DNA from 3 places in the Arthrobacter sp. 24S4-2 genome. Region 1 is predicted to be linked to each of the others. Evidence: riboswitches for the same ligand, from Rfam matches in the RefSeq annotation. Region 1 holds a riboswitch; each other region holds the start of a gene.

What was found. A riboswitch is a leader RNA that binds a small molecule or an ion and turns the genes downstream of it on or off. The one in region 1 is predicted to bind S-adenosylmethionine.
Region 2: linked by a shared signal. The riboswitch ahead of FCN77_RS24280 (DUF1737 domain-containing protein) and the one ahead of FCN77_RS07570 (homoserine O-acetyltransferase) in region 1 are both predicted to bind S-adenosylmethionine.
Region 3: linked by a shared signal. The riboswitch ahead of FCN77_RS17245 (aminotransferase class V-fold PLP-dependent enzyme) and the one ahead of FCN77_RS07570 (homoserine O-acetyltransferase) in region 1 are both predicted to bind S-adenosylmethionine.

Annotation. Positions count from the first base shown of each region.
Region 1 covers NZ_CP040018.1:1,660,061-1,664,363, forward strand. Annotated here, with positions in the region: gene FCN77_RS07560 (VOC family protein) at 21-659, opposite strand; SAM riboswitch class IV at 820-935, shown strand; gene FCN77_RS07565 (bifunctional o-acetylhomoserine/o-acetylserine sulfhydrylase) at 998-2,314, shown strand; SAM riboswitch class IV at 2,451-2,566, shown strand; gene FCN77_RS07570 (homoserine O-acetyltransferase) at 2,579-3,760, shown strand; gene FCN77_RS07575 (MFS transporter) at 3,932-4,303, shown strand, end outside.
Region 2 covers NZ_CP040018.1:5,222,168-5,226,470, forward strand. Annotated here, with positions in the region: partial or broken gene FCN77_RS24270 (aromatic amino acid ammonia-lyase) at 1-80, opposite strand, end outside; gene FCN77_RS24275 (NtaA/DmoA family FMN-dependent monooxygenase) at 40-1,335, opposite strand; SAM riboswitch class IV at 1,578-1,693, shown strand; gene FCN77_RS24280 (DUF1737 domain-containing protein) at 1,767-2,030, shown strand; gene FCN77_RS24285 (rhodanese-like domain-containing protein) at 2,027-2,446, shown strand; gene FCN77_RS24290 (O-succinylhomoserine sulfhydrylase) at 2,447-3,655, shown strand; gene FCN77_RS26460 (hypothetical protein) at 3,793-3,945, shown strand; gene FCN77_RS24295 (nuclear transport factor 2 family protein) at 3,952-4,303, opposite strand, start outside.
Region 3 covers NZ_CP040018.1:3,708,798-3,713,100, reverse strand. Annotated here, with positions in the region: gene FCN77_RS17255 (metal-dependent transcriptional regulator) at 1-455, opposite strand, end outside; gene FCN77_RS17250 (methyltransferase domain-containing protein) at 487-1,260, opposite strand; gene FCN77_RS17245 (aminotransferase class V-fold PLP-dependent enzyme) at 1,373-2,800, opposite strand; SAM riboswitch class IV at 2,835-2,948, opposite strand; gene hisN (histidinol-phosphatase) at 3,131-3,967, opposite strand; gene FCN77_RS17235 (ribosome small subunit-dependent GTPase A) at 4,058-4,303, opposite strand, start outside.

The DNA.
Region 1 (4,303 bases):
GACCACACGGTGGATCAGGATCAGATGATTACTGCCCCGGAGGCGGTTTCGAAAGTGACGGAAAGGATTCCCGGCGTCCCGTGCGGTGCGATCCAGTTCACCGCAACGTCCTCCAGCGGCCTCTCGACCGGCTCGCCCAGCCATTCTGTGACCCGCTCCGCGGAGCCGGCAATGGTGAGGCTGGACATCTTGACGTTGCTTGCGTAGGCGTTGGACGGGTGGAGGTCCGGATCGCCTTCCCACTTGAGCATGTAAGGCACCTGCGGGTCCGCGATGAGGCCCAAAATGCCGATCTGCTTCCAGACGAGTTCGCGGCCGTCGGGGAACTTGCGGTTGCCGTTGACGGCGGCGCGGCCCAGACGTTCTTCGAACGGTGCCAGGTCGTCCACTTCGACGCACCAGCCCATCCAGCCGCCGCCTGCGGCGGAGCGTGCCCGGACGGCCTGGCCGAACGGAGCCTTGTCGGATGCCGGGTGGTCAAGGACCTCCACAACCTCCAGGTATTTGTGCCCGGCGAGCGGGATGATCATGTTACGGGTGCCGAAACGGGGGTGCACCCCGCCCTTTACGGCTTCGACGCCGAGGGCGGACGAAATACGTTCGGTGGTGGCTGCCAGGCCATCCTGTTCACAGGCGTAAGAGACGTGATCCATGCGCATGCCATCATCTTGACACTTTGTGATGGAGCTCTCAGCTAAGGGTCCCCTAACCTTGATGGGATGTCCCGAACGGGCGCCCGGGAGCCGCCGGAACCAGGGGGTTGACGTCCTTCGTCACAAAGCTGTTCACGCGCATCTTCCCTTTCCTAGACTGGGCCCAGGTCATGAGCGCCAGCATCAAGCCCCGGCTTGCTGGCCGGCAACCCTCGTTCCGCGGTGGGGTGCCCCGGGTGAAGACCAGGCCTTCCGGCGCCCGCCGGGCGGCAAGCGCGGCACCAGCCCTGGGACGGCACATCCTGCCTCCGGCACAGGTGCCCTTCCCAAGAAGGAGCTTCCCGATGTCCAACGCATGGTCATTTGAAACCCGACAGATCCACGCCGGCCAGGAGCCGGACAGCGCCACCGGCGCGCGGGCGCTGCCCATCTACCAGACGACGTCGTTCGTGTTCCCCAGCGCCGAAAGCGCCGCCAACCGCTTCGCGCTGGCCGAGCTTGCGCCCATCTACACACGGATCGGCAACCCCACCCAGGACGCGGTTGAACAGCGCGTCGCCAGCCTCGAAGGCGGCCTGGCGGCCCTGCTGCTGAGCTCCGGGCAGGCAGCCGAAACGTTCGCCATCCTCAATGTCGCCGAAGCAGGCGACCACGTGGTGGCCAGCCCCAGCCTTTATGGGGGCACCTACAACCTGCTGGCCCACACCCTGAAGAAGTTCGGCATCTCGGTGACGTTCGTCGAGGATCCGGACAACCTCCAGCACTGGAAGGACGCTGTCCGGCCCAACACCAAGCTTTTCTTCGCCGAAGTGGTGTCCAATCCCCGCCAGGACGTCCTGGACATCGAGGGCGTCTCGCGCACCGCCCACGAAGCCGGCGTCCCGCTGATCGTGGACAACACGCTGTCCACTCCCTACCTGATCCGGCCGCTGGAGTGGGGCGCGGACGTCGTGGTGCACTCGGCAACGAAGTATCTCGGCGGCCACGGCAGTGCCATCGCCGGGGTAATTGTGGACTCGGGCAACTTCGACTTCGGCAAGGACCCCGAAAGATTCCCTGGCTTCAACATCCCCGACCCCACCTACAACGGACTGGTGTACGCGCGGGACCTCGGCGCGGACGGTGCCCTGGGCGCCAACCTGTCCTACATCCTCAAGGCCCGCGTGCAGCTGCTTCGCGACCTTGGCTCGGCCGTCTCCCCGTTCAACGCCTTCCTCATTGCCCAGGGCCTGGAAACCCTGAGCCTGCGCGTTGAGCGTCACGTCGCCAATGCGGTGAGCGTTGCCGAGTGGCTGGAAGCCCGGAACGACGTCGAATCCGTTGCCTATGCAGGGCTGCCGTCCAGCCCCTGGTACGAACGCGGCCGCAAGTACGGGCCCAAAGGCACCGGCGCCATCGTGTCGTTCAACATCGCCGGCGGTGCCGAAGCCGGTAAGCGGTTCGTGGACGCCCTGGAACTGCACTCCCACGTGGCGAACATCGGTGACGTGCGCTCCCTGGTCATCCACCCGGCGTCGACCACGCACAGCCAGCTGACCGCCGAGCAGCAGGCGGTTGCCGGCGTGACGCCGGGCCTCGTCCGGCTGTCGGTGGGGCTCGAACACATCGATGACATCATCGCTGACCTCGACGCCGGATTCCGCGCCGCCAAGGGCGACTGAGGCGCCGGCGCGGCCGCCCCGACGGGCCTGCCGCCGCAGCGCTGAACCCCTGTGACTCCCGGCGCCTCGACGCCGGGAGTCATATTGGTGTCACAATCTTCGCCATTGCACGGACGCATTTCGTAGACTCGTTTCAGGTCATGAGTGCCAGTGACAGCCCCGGCTTGCTGGCCGGCAACCCTCCTTTCGCGGCGGGGTGCCCCGGGTGAAGACCTGGCCTGCCGGCCAGTTGGCGGCGGGCAAGCGCGAAGAAGAGGTCTTCAAATGACGATTGCCGTCACCCGCAGTGGTGTACCCGAAACAAACATTCACACAGTGAATACCAACACAGTGAATACCAGCACGGCCCCTGATGGAACCGCCCCTGATGGAACCGTCAAGTTCCTGAGCATCGGCAGTCTTGACCTGGAAGCGGGCGGCCACCTGCCGGAGATAACGCTCGCCTACGAAACGTGGGGCACCCTGAACGCCGACCGCTCCAATGCCGTACTGGTGCAGCACGCGCTGACCGGCAGCACGCATGTGACGAGGGGAGCCAGCGACGAGGAGGGCTGGTGGGAGCAGCTTGCCGGCCCGGGTGCACCCGTTGACACTGACCGGTACTTCGTCGTCTCCATTAACATCCTGGGCGGCTGCTACGGCTCCACCGGCCCCTCCACTCCAGCCCCGGACGGGAAGCCGTGGGGCTCACGTTTCCCCCTGGTCACCCTTCGCGACACCACGGCCGCCGAGGCCCGGCTGGCCGACGTTCTGGGCATCGACAGCTGGTACGCGGTGCTGGGCGGATCGATGGGCGGGGCCCGCGCCCTGGAATGGGCGGTGAGCTACCCGGACCGGGTCCGGCGCTGCGGCGTGATTTCCATCGGTGCCAGCAGCACTGCCGAGCAGATCGCCTTCGCCCAGGCGCAGACCCTGGCCATCCGGCAGGACGTCAACTTCAACGGGGGCGACTACTACGGCGGCCAGGAGCCCGAGGCCGGCCTGGCCCTTGCCCGCAGGATCGCGCACATCACGTACCGCTCCGCGGATGAGCTGGAGACCCGCTTCGGCCGCAGCGCCCAGGGCGGCGAAGCGCCACTGCAGGCAGTCTCGCTGGGGGACCGGGGCCGCTACCAGGTGGAGAGCTACCTCGACCACCAGGGCACCAAGCTGGTGCGGCGTTTCGATGCCAACAGCTACATCGCCATCACGGAAGTACTCATGAGCCACGACGTGGCGCGGGGGCGCGGCTCGCTCAAGGAAGCCCTGGCTCAGGCCAGGGCGGAATTCTTCATTGCCGCCGTGGATACCGACCGGCTGTATTTCCCCGCGCAGTCCCATGAACTCGCTGCGGCACTTCCAGGCGACGTGCCGGTACACGTGATCGAGGCACCTATCGGCCACGACGGATTCCTGACCGAGATCGGCCAGCTCAACGTGCAGTTGCGGGAGAACTTCTTCGCATAGGCCGTCGGCTCAATGTGCATTTATGCAGAGCAGTCCTGCAGAAAATGGCGTTGAGCCTGCGGCAATGTGAGTCCATACTCTAGGGGACCGGCGCATTGGTGGTGCACATCACACGCGTTCGCTACGGAATGGTCCACATGGTGTCGACGGAGACGCCGAAGGAGTTCACACATGAGTACGCAAAACTCTGCCGCAGGGCGCACAGATGAGACTGACGTCAAGGCCTCAGGCCTGAAGAAAGTGGTCACGGCCTCCATGGCCGGCACTGTTGTTGAGTGGTATGAGTTCTTCCTCTACGCCTCCGCGGCCACCTTGGTTTTCGGCAAGATGTTCTTCCCCAATTCCGGCACGGAACTGGACGGGATCATTGCCGCCTTCGTCACCTACGCTGTGGGTTTTGTTGCACGCCCCATCGGTGGCATCGTCTTCGGCCACTTCGGCGACAAGTTCGGCCGGAAACAGCTGCTCCAGCTCAGCATCATCCTGGTGGGCGTCTCCACCTTCGCGATGGGCTGCCTGCCCGGCTTTGCGCAGATCGGCTAT
Region 2 (4,303 bases), 2.0 Mb from region 1:
GTGCCGATGAGGAAAGTGCTGCCGCCGTTTCCCATGGCGCTAGAAGTCCAGCAGGTTCCGGCGGAACCCGCCGTCGCCATAGCTTGTACGGAGCAGCCCCCGCCGCCGCAGCACCGGCGCCAGGCGATCCAGGACGCCGTGAACAGTGGCCGGGTCTACGAAGCCGGAGAACAGGAACCCGTCCCCACCCACCTGGGCGCCGGTCTCCTCGAGGTACTCCGCAATGTCCTCGGCCGTGCCGATGATGCTGTCGCCCGCGCCGCCGCTGCGTGCCTGCAGGAGCTGGCGCAGCGTGGATCCGGGCGGACCTGCCTTGGCGAAGTGGTCCAGGGTCCCCTGGTTGCTGTTGGTGGTGAGTTCGGGGAGCGGCGCGTCGAGGTCGAACTGTTTGAAGTCGATGACCGAGAGGTAGGAGATGGAGTTCAGCTGGCTGTCGATGTCGCGCTGCGTGAGCTGCCGGCGCTGCTCACGGAGGTCATCAGCCTCGGCGCGGGAGCCCACCACGGTGGGTTTGAGGACGAACAGCACCTTGACGTCGTCTGGGTTCCGGCCGGCCGCGGCGGCCTCCGCCCGGATGGAGTTGCGGTAGTCCTTCATGCCGTCCGCGCCCCGGGCCAGGGCTATTGCGACGTCGGCGTTTGCGCCCGCGAAGGCCTTGCCCCGCGGCGACGCGCCGGCCTGGACCAGCACCGGCTCCTCCGGCAGCGGTGCGGTGTTCAGCGGCCCCCGGACCTTGAAGAACTCGCCGTTGTGGTTGATCGGATGGACCTTCGTGTGGTCCGCAAAGACGCCCGCTTCCGCGTCCTCCAGGATGGCGTCGGGGGCCCAGCTGCGCCAGAGTTTGCGGACAACGACCACGAACTCCTCGGCTTTCTCGTAGCGGAGGTCATGCTCGATCTGCTGGTCCAGCCCGTAGTTCTGCGCGGCAAGGTCGCTGCCGGACGTCACCACGTTCCAGCCCAGCTGGCCGTTGGAAAAGTGCTGCAGGGTGGCCAGCAGCCGGGCTGCCGTAAACGGCGGGTAGAAAGAGGCGCTGACCGTGGGAACAATGCCCAGGTGTTCCGCGGCGGAGAGCAGGTACGGGACCAGTGCCAGCGGATCGTGCTTGGGCGCAAAGGACGCCTGCGCCAGCGACACCTCGGCACTGCCGCCGTAGGTGTCCGGAACCGTGAGGGAGTCCTCGATGATGAACAGGTCCAGCCCGGCCCGCTCGAATTCGCGCACGGCGTGCTGATAGAGCGCCGGCTTTTTCCAGTCGTAGCCGACGCCGTAGCCGGGCGTTCCCCAGCCCTGGACGCCAAATCCGTGACCCACAAACCAACCGAAGTGCAGCATGGGACTGACTGTATTCCCGTTGGATCTGTTCACGGCTGCCTGGTTTCATCCGGCGTTACAGCGGTTCATCTCCCGTCATTATCCTCCCGGTGCGGCCATTTGTAACTGCAACGCAGGGTCATGTACGGGCCGCAATAACCCCCGATTGGCTCCGGGTTGATTGCGCATTGCGCGTGGTCCCGTTACGGAAGATGACGACGACGGCGGTGCGGGCCGCCGTCGTAAGTGTTACGTTTTTGGGGAGTAATGAGAACCGGTGCCAAGCCCTGACTGGCCGGTCGGCAACCCTCCCTTTCGCGGCGGGGTGCCTCAGGTGAATACTCGGCATATCGACCAATTCGAGCTGCAAGCGTGAGAGAAGGAGACCCGTCGTGTCTGACGCCCCCGCCCAACTGGTTCCGGCCGCCGCCCCGGCTGCCGCTGGCCAGGACCTGTCCCAGGAAAAGCTGGCGTACCGCCTGATCACCGGCCCGGATGACCGTTCCTTCTGCGAGCGCATCTCCGCGGCGCTGGCCGAAGGCTACGTCCTGCACGGGAGCCCGGCGGCCACGTTCAACGGCACCACCGTGATCGTTGCGCAGGCTGTGATCCTTCCGGCAGCCATCGCCACTGCCGACGCTGCTGTGGCAACCGCGGTGGACGAGCTCGACTTCGACGCCGACTTCCCCGGCGACGGTTTCGAGGGGCACGCGTGAGCTACGCCGGAGACCTGAGCCCGCAGGACGCCTGGGCCAAGCTGGAACAGGGCGCAGTCCTGGTGGATGTCCGCACCGAGGGCGAGTGGGCGCATATCGGCATCCCGGAAACGGCGTCCGCCAACGAAAAGCGAAATGATCCCCTCTTCATCCAGTGGACCTTCCCCGGCGGCATCCCCAACCCGGATTTCGTCGACCAGCTGAAGCAGCAGGCTCCGGAGGACACCGGCGTCGAATTGGTGTTCCTTTGCCGTTCCGGCGCGCGCTCGGTGGCCGCCGCAATTGCCGCCACGCAGGCCGGGTTCACGGCCTACAACGTCCTTGAAGGCTTTGAGGGCGAACCGGACCGATGGGGCGAGCGCACCGTCAACGGCTGGAAGAACCGCGGCCTGCCCACCAACCTCGGAAAGAACTAAGTGACCTTCAACCCCGACGCCGCCGGCTGGAGCCCTGACACCCAGGCTGTTCGCGGCGGTCTTGACCGCACCAATTTCCAGGAGACCGCGGAGCCGATCTTCCTGAACTCCGGCTTCGTGTATGAATCCGCGGCAGCTGCCGAGCGCGCCTTCACCGGCGAGGACGAACGGTTTGTGTACTCCCGCTACGGCAATCCCTCCGTGGCCACGTTCCAGGAGCGGCTCCGGTTGCTCGAAGGCACCGAAGCGTGCTTTGCGACGGCGTCGGGAATGTCCGCCGTCTTCACGGCACTGGGTGCCCTGCTGGCTGCCGGTGACCGCGTTGTGGCCGCACGCTCGCTGTTCGGCTCCTGCTTTGTGATCCTGAACGAGATCCTGCCCCGGTGGGGCGTGGAAACTGTGTTTGTGGACGGCCCGGACCTTGAGCAGTGGCGCGCCGCCCTTTCGGAGCCGACGACGGCGGTCTTCTTCGAGTCGCCGTCCAACCCGATGCAGGAAATCGTGGACATCGCCGCTGTCAGCGAACTGGCACACGCGGCAGGGGCGACCGTCGTCGTCGACAACGTCTTTGCCACTCCCCTACTGCAGCGCTGCGGCGAACTCGGTGCCGACGTGATCGTTTACTCCGGCACCAAGCACATCGACGGCCAGGGCCGGGTCCTTGGCGGTGCCATCCTGGGCACCAAGGAGTTCATCGACGGACCGGTCAAGCAGCTCATGCGCCATACCGGGCCGGCGCTGTCCGCATTCAACGCCTGGGTCCTGACCAAGGGCCTGGAAACCATGGCGCTGCGCGTCAACCATTCCTCCGCCTCCGCACTTCGCCTGGCCGAGTGGCTTGAGGAGCAGCCCGCCGTCAGCTGGGTCAAGTACCCGCTCCTGAAATCCCACCCGCAGTACGAACTGGCCGCCAAGCAGATGAAGGCCGGCGGCACAGTGCTCACGCTGGAGCTTTCAGCGTCCGGGGGCCGTACGGCGAAGGAGGCCGCCTTCGCGCTGCTGGATTCGCTGCGGATCATCGACATCTCCAACAACCTCGGCGATGCGAAGTCACTGATCACCCACCCGGCCACCACCACGCACCGCGCCATGGGTCCGGAAGGCCGTGCGGCCATCGGGCTGAGCGACGGCGTGGTGCGGCTGTCCGTGGGGCTCGAGGATGTTGACGACCTCATCCGCGACCTGGAGCAGGCACTCAAGCAGATCTGACCAACGCAGATCGGAATAGCGCGAACGAACAGCGCGAACGGGCAGATACGGCCCTGATTCCTGCATTTTGAGGGCCTTAACTGACCGTTCGCGCTAAAAAAGCGCCTTGCGGGTCACCCGGCGCCCCTCCGTCAACCGTGGGTTCTGGCTCTGGCCGCTACCGCTGGGGGGATACCCGGGTGGTGGCGCAGTGGGATGACGTTGGTGTGGCCGAGGCGTCGGTTCCCATCAGTGGCGAACTGGTTGCGGCCGCGGTGCCGGAGGTGCGGAAGTACTGGGTCTCGCTGTAGGTTCGGCTAGGCCCAGAATGCGTCGCCTTTCGCGGTGTCCTGGAAGAACTCCCGCCCCTCGGTGATCTTGCCGTCAGCCACCCGGAATGCAATTGCGCCGTCCTGGTCCAGGGCCCGGCCGCCGTTCTCTGCACGGTTGTTCTGCACCGCAACGGTGTTGGTTTCCCCACCGATGATCTCCTCAACGGTCACCTTCAGGTTGCCTCCGGAACGCGTTCCGAGTTCACCGAAATAGGCCAGGATGGCGTCGCGCCCCTCCTTCTTTCCGGACAGCACGCCGTCTCCGGCCACATGCCAGACTGCATCCTCCGCGAACATCTCGCCAAGGGTTGCCATGTCACCTGCGTTGAAGGCCTCG
Region 3 (4,303 bases), 2.0 Mb from region 1:
TCGCTCATGCGATGGGCATGGGGCACCTGGACGGTTCCGTCCGCCGCGGGGATGGGATCGCCATGCGGGTCGCGGAGCGGGTTGCCCAGCTTGCCGGCCATCCGCTCAATGAAAGTGTCTGATACGGCATGTTCCAGCAACTCGGCCTCATCATGGACCTCGTCCCAGCTGTAGCCGAGCTCCTGGACAAGGTAAGTCTCGATGAGGCGGTGCCGCCGGACCATGGACAGCGCCAGGCGGATGCCGTCGGCCGTGAGCGTGATGGCACTGTAGGGCTTGTGGTCAACCAGCCCCTGGTCCTTGAGCTTGCGGACCATTTCCGAGACCGAGGAGTTGGCCACGCCCAGCCGCTGGGCCAGCTGTGAGGACGTGATTGGCTTGTCCTGCCACTCCGTGAAGGAATAGATGACCTTGACGTAGTCCTCGATGGAGGAGGAGGGCGCGCTGGTCTTCACGAGTCCAAGCCTACCGCGTTGGTTACGGGACTCATGCCTTGAAAGCCCGCCACGTCTGGGTCAGGTAGGGGAGTCCGATGGCTTCCCCGCGGGAGTGGGCCAGGTGGTCGTGGAGGTACCAGTCCAGGTTGGCACGGACCTTCGCCCGGGTGAGCTCACCGGCAGCGAGGTAGTAGCTGCGCGACTTGGCCAGTTCCACGATGTCTTCGGTGGTCACCGGATCCTCCCAGCGGGTCAGATGGCTCTCCAGCCCGGTAAATTCAGGCCCCACTGCCGGCCGGAAGTCCGGTTTGTGGACATCCCCGGCATGCATGATCCGGGAGAGCCGGTGCACCCAGGGCACCGACGTGTCCAGCTGGTTCCAGACCAGCCCCAGCACACCGCCGGGGCGGAGGATGCGGGCAAGCTCCGTACTGGCCCGAATGGGGTCGCACCAGTGCCACGCCTGGGCAACGCTGACGACGTCGAACGCACGGTCCGGGAGTCCGGTGTCCTCTGCGGTGCCCTCCGTCGCGGGAACTCCCGGAAGGGAGAACCGCAGTTGGGTGAGCATGTCCGTTGACGGGTCCACGGCTGAGACAGCCAGTCCGCGTTCAACAAGCAGGGCGGTGAATTTTCCGGTCCCCGCCCCGATGTCCGCGGCGTCGGCAACCCCGGCTGTCCTGCCGATGCTGCCTACAAGCCAGTCTGCGGAGTCCGCAGGGTAGCCGGGGCGCACCCGGTCATAGTGCTCGCCGCCGCCCTGGAAGCTCCGGCCGAGCTCGTGACGGCGTGTGTGATGCAGTTTGGGGCCTCCCCGTGCCACGTGCAGTCTCCTTCGGGCAGGCGTGATTTCTTACCCCTCGAATTTACCGCAAGTAGCTCCCCGTTCCGGTCCCCTTCACCGCCGGGGAGCCGGGGAAAGCTCCGAACCGCGTTTAGTCCTCGGTGCAGGGCGCCGCGCCGGCGGTGCCGGGCGTGTTCGGTGCCCAGTCCGGGTAGGTGCGGGTGTCGTTGGCCGGAACCCAGCGGCCCGAGTCCACCACATAATCCCAGCCAAGTCCGGTCCGGCGGAGTTCTTCGATGCCGGCAAGCAGGCGCTGTGCATCTTCCAGCCTGGACCCGACGCCGAAGCTTGCCCGCAGCGAGCCGGAAGGCAGGCCAAGGCGCTTGAGCAGCGGGTGGGCGCAGAAGCGGCCGTCGCGAAGGCCCACGCCGTGTTCGGCCGAAAGGTAGGCCGCCACGAGGCCGGCGTCGTAGCCCTCGACGGAGAAGTTCACAACACCAATGGTGTCCGCGGCCTGGTCCGTGTCGCTGAAAATCTGGTGGACAGTCACGCCGTCGATCTTCCGCAAGCCCTCAACGAGGAAGGACCGGATGGCGGTTTCGTGGGCGTGCCACAGTTCCTGGTCGAGGGCCCCGATGACCTGCGTGGCGCGGGCCAGCGTGGCGGCGCCGAGCACGTTGGGCGAGCCGCCCTCGTGCCGTGCCGGTCCGGTGGTCCAGCTGACAGAGTCCAGCCTGGCCTCCCGCACGGCGCCGCCGCCTGCAAGGTGGGGGGTGCCGGCGTCGAGCCAGTCCGGCCGGCCGACCAGTACGCCGGAGCCGAAGGGCGCGTACAGCTTGTGGCCCGAGAAGGCGAGGTAGTCGACGTCGTCCGCTGCGATGTTGATGCGGCGGTGAGGGGCCAGCTGCGCCGCGTCAACAACAATCCGGGCGCCGTGTTCGTGGGCCAGGGCCGCCAGCTCGCGGATCGGAAGGATTTCGCCGGTGACGTTGGAGGCGCCCGTTACCGCGAGCAGGCTGATGTCCCCTTGGCGGAGTTCGGTGCGCAGGCTCTCGATGGTGGCGCTGAGTGTGGGGGCGGCAACGACGCTGCGGTGCGGCACACCTTGCCAGGGGAGAAGGTTGGCGTGGTGTTCGATGTCGAGGTAGAGCACTTCGCCGGTGTGCCGGCCGTCTGAAACGGGCAGGCAGCCGGCCAGCAGATTCAGGGAATCCGTGGTGTTCCTGGTGAAGATCACGGAATCGTCAGGCCTGCCGCTAACGAAGGTCCGGACGATGTTCCGGGAGTTTTCGTAGACCGAGGTGCTGATCTGTGAGGCGTAGCCGGCGCCGCGGTGCACGCTGGCGTAGTAGGGCAGGATTTCATTCAGGTAGGCCGACACGACGGACAGGGCCGGGGCGGAGGCCCCGTAGTCCAGGTTGGCGTAACGCACGTGACCGCCCTGGATCAGTGGCGCCTGGATCTCGGCGCCGGTGACGGCCGACAGCGGGCGCAGGGCCACCGCAAACCGTTCGTCCAGGAGTCCGGGGGCAGAGCCCGTCTTGGTGCGGTGGTTTGCGGGGAAAGTGGCAGTAGTCATGGGGACCTTACTGTAAAGGACCCCGCATTCCGGGGATCCGCGCTTGCCGGGTCCGTTCCGGACCGGCCTGGTCGTCACCCGGGGCACCCCACCGCGAATGGAGGGTTGCCGGCCAGCAAACCGGGGTTTAGCGCTGGCACTCGTGACCTGCTGAAAAGCCTAGGACATCAGCGTTGCCCGGGGAAAGTCGCGGGCATTATTAAGCAGTTTGTTACGCGCGGTGGAAAAACGGGGAACTTGCCGAACAAACGACGGCGGGATCCCCTATCAGAGGGGATCCCGCCGTCGTTTATTCTGCGCGCTGTCGATTCCACCGCGCCCTCCGGAAGGTCAGTGTTCCGGAGCCGGTCCTCCCTGGAGGAGGTCGTCAAGGTCCGGATTCAGCCGTTTAAGGACTTCGGAGTGCAGGATCGAGTTTGTGGCCAGCGCGTTTCCGCCGAAGGGTCCGTCCACCCCTTCCAGCGAGGTGAAGCGGCCGCCGGCTTCGGTGACGATCGGGACGAGGGCGGCCATGTCGTAGAGGTTCAGCTCCGGCTCGCATGCGATGTCCACCGATCCTTCGGCCACCATGCAATAGGACCAGAAGTCGCCGTAGGCGCGGGTCCGCCACACTTCCTCGGTGAGGCCAAGGAACTCGTCGAGGTTGCCGCGTTCCTTCCAGCCGCCCAGGCTCGAGTAGGAAAGCGACGCGTCCGAAAGGTTGGAAACGTTGGAGACTTTCAGGCGCGTTGCAGCAGCAAGGGACCGCCCCATGTAGGCGCCGGCGCCCTTGGCGGCCCACCAGCGCTTGCCCAGTGCGGGTGCGCTGACCAGCCCGACCACCGGTTCGCCCTCGTCGACGAGGGCGATCAGGGTGGCCCAGACGGGCACGCCGCGGATGAAGTTCTTGGTGCCGTCGATCGGATCAATGATCCAGCGGCGGGAACCGTGCCCGGAGCTGCCGAACTCTTCACCGAGGACGGCGTCGCGGGGACGGGAACGGGAGAGCTGCCCGCGGATGGACTCTTCGGCGGCCTTGTCCGCATCCGTCACTGGCGTCAGGTCCGGCTTGGTTTCAACCTGAAGATCCAGTGCCTTGAAGCGGCTCATTGTCTGGGAATCGACAGAGTCAGCCAGGACATGGGCCAGGCGGAGGTCATCGTTGTAGCTGGAAGCGGGTTGGGTCATGGTTCCAAACTACCGTCTATGCGGCCGGCCGGCTGGGACGCCGCGTTCTGTACCGTGCTCCCCGGGGGTGAACCGCACTAGGAAACCGCCCTAGGAAACGATGCCCAGCTCCTTGGCTTCCTGCGCTTCCATCCTTGGATCGGTGCCCAGCAGGCGGCGGAGTGAGGCCAGCCGCGCCTCGCCGGACGGGCCGGCGTGTCCTTCGGCGACCCAGGCATCCACACCGCAGTTGATCGCTGAGGCATCGTGTTTGCAGCCGCGTTCGCAGGCGTCGGTGCCGGGTTCCAGATCGGGGAAGGACCGCAGGATCCGGTCCGGATCCACGTGCGCCAGGCC